DNA from 2 places in the Microcella indica genome. Region 1 is predicted to be linked to the other one. Evidence: predicted binding sites of a transcription regulator. Region 1 holds the regulator's gene; the other holds the start of a gene.
The links. Region 1 encodes LexA, which represses DNA repair genes until DNA is damaged. Its sites were predicted from a motif close to TCGAACANNTGTTCGA; they were not measured.

Region 1 (2,953 bases):
CCCACACCTGCTCGCGCTCGACTCCCTCGCCCAGGTAGGCGGCGAGGTGCTCGCGCAGCGTCGTGAACTCGCGGTCGGGGTACCGGTTGACCGAGCGCAGCGCGTGCTCGACCGCGGCAGTCACGTGCGCGACGACGACCTCGGGAATCGGGTGCGTGTTCTCGTTGACGTTGAGAGCGATGCGCACGGGCTTCTGCGGGGCTCCGTAGGGGGACTGCCCGCGCAGGTCGTCGCGGATCGGAAGGTCGTCGAGGCTCGTCACTCGCCCATCGTAGACGGGCGTGAGCGGGGCTCGGCCCGCGGTCGGAGCCTCAGCCCGCGTAGCGCTCGGGAACGATGAGCACCTGGCCGGGCTGGACGCTCGCGGAGTCGAGGCCGTTGATCGCGAGGATGTCGGCGACGACGTCGGCAGGGTTCGCCTCGGGGGCGAGAGTGCCGGCGAGAGACCACAGCGACTGGCCCGCCTGGACGGTCACCGTCGTCGACTGCTCGAGCCCTGAGGTCGCCGTCGCTCCCCCACCGTTGAGGGCGAGCATGACGAGCGCGATGACGAGAGGCAGCGAGACGAGCACGGCGATGACCGCGCGGCCGCGGCGCGTGAGACGCAGGCGGGTGCGCGCAACCGGGAGCGCGAAGCCACCGTCGTAGGTGCCGGTGCCGTAAGTGATGGAGCTCATCGCCGTTCTCCTTCTGACAAGTGGGCCTGGCTGACAACTGGGCCTGGTGGGGGGTGCAGGTGCCCCGGCAGCGGGGGAGCTGCCGGGGCAGGTACCCGATCTCGGCCGGGAGACGCGGGTACGAACCTGTGTTCCGAACATACCTTCGATCGAACACACTTTCAAGCCCCCGGCCTTTTTTCTCCACGAATCGGGCGACACACTCGAACAGATGTTTGAGTTGCACCCCACTCGTGGATAGAGTTTCGAGGGTTCGAGTGCAGTCAACGGCAGACCACCGACATTGGTCACACCGGCAGTGACGGCGGGCACTCGACACGAGACGAGGGAGAACCCCATGGCCGACGAGACCGTCGACATCAGCACGGCACCGAGCGCCGCCGCGCCCGGCACGCGCCGCCGCACGACGCTGAGCGACAAGCAGCGCGCCATCCTCGGGTTCATCCAGTCCTCGGTCGCGAGCCGGGGCTACCCGCCGAGCATGCGCGAGATCGGCGAGGCCGTCGGGCTCTCCTCGCTCTCGAGCGTCGCCCACCAGCTCGGCCAACTCGAGCTCAGCGGCTACCTGCGCCGCGACCCGAACCGGCCGCGCGCCCTCGAAGTGCTCATCGACCTCGAGCCCGACACGACCATCACGATCGACACCCCGGTCTCGACGAGCCCCTCCGTCGGCGACGCCGCCATGGTGCCCCTCGTCGGGCGCATCGCCGCGGGCATCCCGATCACCGCCGATCAGATGGTGGAGGAGGTCGTGCCGCTCCCCCGCCAGCTCGTCGGCAAGGGCGAGCTCTTCATGCTCACCGTCGTCGGCGACTCGATGATCGACGCCGCCATCTGCGACGGCGACTGGGTCGTCGTGCGCCAGCAGAACACCGCCGAGAACGGCGAGATCGTCGCCGCCATGCTCGACAACGAGGCGACCGTGAAGGTCTTCAAGCAGCGCGACGGCCACACCTGGTTGCTGCCCCGCAACTCGGCCTTCGAGCCGATCCTCGGCGACCACGCGACGATCCTCGGCAAGGTCGTCAGCGTCATGCGCAAGGTCTAGCGGGCTCCCGCCGTCGCGGTCGGTACCGCGGTTGTCGTGAACGGCTCGAGCTGCGCCGCCAGACCCGAGTTCACGAGGGCGTGCACGCGCGTGCCCTCCTCCTCGTAGGAAGTCTCGAGCACACGGCCGCGCTCGTGCACGAGCGAGACGAGGTCGCCCCGGTCGTACGGCACGACCGCGGTCACCTCGACCTCGGGGTCGGGCAGGGTCTCGGCGATGCGCGCGCGCAGCTCGTCGACCCCCTCCCCCGTCTTGGCGGAGACGAAGACCGCGCCGGGCACGAGGCCGCGCAGCAGGAGGCGCGCGTCGTCGTCCAGGAGGTCGCTCTTGTTGATGGCGACGATCTCGGGAAGATGGCGCGCATCCACCTCACCGATGACGTCCCGTACAGTCGCGAGCTGCGCAGCGGGGTCTGGGTGGGCGCCGTCGATGACGTGCACGATGACGTCGCTGTCGGCGACCTCCTCGAGCGTCGAGCGGAAGGCCTCGACGAGCTGGTGCGGCAGGTTGCGCACGAAGCCGACCGTGTCGGCGAGCGTGTAGGGCCGGCCCTCGGGCGTCGTCGTCTTGCGCACGGTCGGGTCGAGGGTGGCGAAGAGCGCGTTCTCGACGAGCACGCCCGCGCGCGTGAGGCGGTTGAGCAGGCTCGACTTGCCGGCGTTCGTGTACCCGGCGATCGCGACGCTCGGCACCGCGAAGCGGTCGCGGTTGGCGCGCTTGGCGGCACGAGCGGGCGCGAAGCCCTTGATCTGGCGGCGCAGCTTCGACATGCGGGTGTGGATGCGGCGGCGGTCGAGCTCGATCTTCGTCTCACCCGGGCCACGGCTACCCATGCCGGCCCCGGCGCCGCCGACCTGGCCACCGGCCTGGCGCGACATCGACTCGCCCCAGCCGCGCAGGCGCGGCAGCAGGTACTCGAGCTGCGCGAGCTCGACCTGCGCCTTGCCCTCGCGGCTCTTGGCGTGCTGGCTGAAGATGTCGAGGATGACGGCGGTGCGGTCGATGACCTTGACCTTCACGACGTCTTCGAGGGCGCGCCGCTGACTGGGGGCGAGCTCGGTGTCGGCGATGACGGTGTCGGCGCCGAGCTCCTTGACGATGAGGCCGAGCTCGGCGGCCTTGCCCTTGCCGAGGTAGGTGCTCGGGTCGGGGTTCGGTCGGCGCTGCAGCAGGCCGTCGAGCACGACGGCGCCCGCGGTCTCGGCGAGGGCGGCGAGCTCGCGCAACG
Region 2 (2,953 bases), 840 kb from region 1:
CCACCGAGGACGGCACGGGCAGCGACCACCGTCCGATCGTCGCGCGGCTCATTCTCTGAGGCGCGGCTCTGCGGCGGGCGACCGTCGCAGAAGGGCGGAACAACTGGGTGGATGCTCCGGGCCGGCCCTGAGCATCCGGTGCCAGAATGGGCGCATGGCCGACACCGAACTCAGCGCTGCCAGCGAGACCGAGACCACCGAAGCGCCGCCGCGCGCGACCGAGAACCGGTCGACGACGCCGCGCTCCGACGCCTTTCAGCAGTACATCTCGACCGGGTGGGCGGAGCGCGCGACCGGTATCGGCGGGCCGCGCAAGCAGGCGCCCTTTGCCGCGGCACGACGCGCTCGCCTCAGCGGTCTGTACACGGGCGTGCGGCTGCTCGTGCCGGCCGGCGACGCCCGCCAGCGCTCCAACGACACCGACTACCCGTACCGCGCGCACAGCGCCTTCGCGCACCTCACCGGGTGGGGCAGCGACGCCGTGCCGGGCAGCGTCCTCGTGCTCGAGCCCCATGCCGACGGGGCCGAGGGGCACGAGGCTGTGCTGTACTTCCGCGAGGCGGCCGGGCGCGACTCCGACGAGTTCTACGCCAACCCCGCCGTCGGCGAGTTCTGGACGGGGCCACGGCCGTCGGTCGACGATGTCGCGACCGACCTCGGGCTGGACGCTCGGCCGCTGAGCGCGCTCGACGCCGTGTGGGACGCCCTCGACGCTGACGGCCCCGAGACCCTCATCGTGCGCGAGGCAGAGCCGTCGCTGACCGACCGACTGGATGCTGCGCGCATCCTGCACGCCGGCGCCGAGCCCGGCACGGCCGAGGTCGACACGGCGCGCGACGACGAGCTCGCGCGCGACCTCAGCGAGCTGCGCCTCGTCAAAGACTCGTTCGAGCTCGCGGAGATGCGCCGTGCCGTCGAGGCGACCCAGGTCGGATTCGACGACATCATCGCCGACCTGCCGCAGATCGTGGCGCACCCCCGCGGCGAGCGCCTCGTCGAAGGCACCTTCAACCGACGCGCGCGAGCCGACGGCAACACGGTCGGCTACGACACGATCGCCGCGAGCGGGCCGCACGCGTGCATCCTGCACTGGACACGCAACGACGGGCCCGTCGTGCCGGGCGACCTCATCCTCATCGACGCGGGCGTCGAGCTCGACAGTTACTACACGGCCGACATAACCCGCACCCTGCCCGTCTCGGGTGAATTCACCGAGGTGCAGCGGCGGGTGTACGAGGCGGTGCGCGAGGCGGCCGACGCGGCGTTCGAGATCGTGCGGCCGGGCATCCGGTTCAAGGATGTTCATGCCGAGGCCATGCGCGTCATCGCGCGCGTCACCGCCGAATGGGGGCTGCTGCCCGTGAGCGCGGAGGAGTCGCTCTCGCCCGAGGGCGGCTACCACCGGCGGTACATGGTGCACGGAACCTCCCACCATCTCGGCATCGACGTGCACGACTGCGCGCAGGCGCGGCGCGACCTGTACCTCGACGGCGTGCTCGAAGAGGGCATGGTGTTCACGATCGAGCCGGGGCTGTACTTCCAGCCGGACGATCTGACGGTGCCGTCTGAGCTTCGCGGGATAGGTGTGCGCATCGAGGATGACGTGGTTGTGACGGCTGATGGGGTCGAGAGTCTGTCGGCGGGGATTCCGCGCACGGCGGATGAGGTCGAGGCGTGGATGCGCGAGGTTGCAGCGCGCAGGTAGGTCGCGCTGAGGGTGCATCCTCTCCTCCACAGGCCGCGCTCTACGCGAGTTATCCCAAGATTTCCTCATACCTCTTGTTCGAACGTATGTTCGATGGGAGCATGGATGCATGACCTACCCCGCACCCCTCGAGCACCTGACCGCCCTCGTGGCGGCGCTCGAGCGCGTGCCGCTCGACGCGACCGCACTGCGCGCGCTCGGGGACGACGATCTGCTCGCAATCACGCAGCTCGGCGCACAGGCACACCGATTGCTGGATGCCCGAACCGCACTCTTCGCGGGGGAACTGGCCCGGCGCTCGCGCCCAGAACTCGCGCATGACGGTCTTGCCCAGAGGTCGGGGCACCGCACGGTCGAAGAGCTCGTGCGTGTCACGACCGGGGAGTCCTGGCGCGACGCTGTTGCCGCAGTCAACACGGGTCGGATGCTCGTAGCGCCCGACACCAGTGCGGGGCGCGAGGCCGGCTCTGACGACCTGCCGATGGTTGCCCCCTACTTGACCGCGGCACTGCAGGCGGTGCGCACGGGCAGCATCAGCATCGGCGCGCTCGACGTGATTCGTGCCGTCTTCGACGGCATCGATGAGTCGGTGGCGCCGGACGCACTTCGGTCGGCCGTCGCCCGGGTCGTGGAGGCGGCTGCGCACCTCGACGTCGACAGACTGCTGCGGCTTGCTCGCCACGCGCGCGAGGAGCTCGATACGGCGGCACTCGTCGATCGCGAGCGCGCACAGAGAGATGCGCGGTCATTCCGACTGTGGACGCTGCCAGACGGCATGACGCGTGCGACGTGGATGCTCGACCCGGAATCCGCCGCACAGGTTCGTGAGCTTGTCGAACGAGCGACCTCCCCGAAGCGACGTGGCGTGCACTTCGTCGAGACGGTCGGCGCGGGCGACGATGCTGACGCTGCGAAGGCCTCACGCATCGCCGAGGATCAGCGCACGCCCGAGCAGTACGCGTCAGATGCCCTCGTGCACCTGCTCGCCGCAGGAGCCGACGCCGACTCGAGCATGATCCTCGGCACCGGCGCACCGCAGGTACGCGTGCTCGTCACCGCCGCTGACCTCGCGCGGGGAGAAGGATCAGGGTCCATCGAACCGGCGACGGGCAGCCCCGAAGGCACCGTCGTCGCGCTCCCAACCGTGCATCGGCTGCTGTGCGGAGGCGTGCAGACCCCGATCCTCATCGGCTCGACCGGTCAGCCGCTCGATGTCGGCCGGTCTCAGCGCCTCTTCACCGCCCGCCA

Region 2: a site for LexA is predicted at 1,784-1,799, ahead of HUJ41_RS03680 (HNH endonuclease signature motif containing protein). Genes of this name have one in related genera too.

Annotation. Positions count from the first base shown of each region.
Region 1 covers NZ_CP058670.1:1,585,741-1,588,693, forward strand. The annotation lists gene HUJ41_RS07735 (histidinol-phosphate transaminase) at 1-262, opposite strand, end outside; gene HUJ41_RS07740 (LysM peptidoglycan-binding domain-containing protein) at 312-677, opposite strand; gene lexA (transcriptional repressor LexA) at 1,015-1,725, shown strand; gene hflX (GTPase HflX) at 1,722-2,953, opposite strand, start outside.
Region 2 covers NZ_CP058670.1:741,286-744,238, reverse strand. The annotation lists gene HUJ41_RS03690 (endonuclease/exonuclease/phosphatase family protein) at 1-59, shown strand, start outside; gene HUJ41_RS03685 (aminopeptidase P family protein) at 155-1,705, shown strand; gene HUJ41_RS03680 (HNH endonuclease signature motif containing protein) at 1,815-2,953, shown strand, end outside.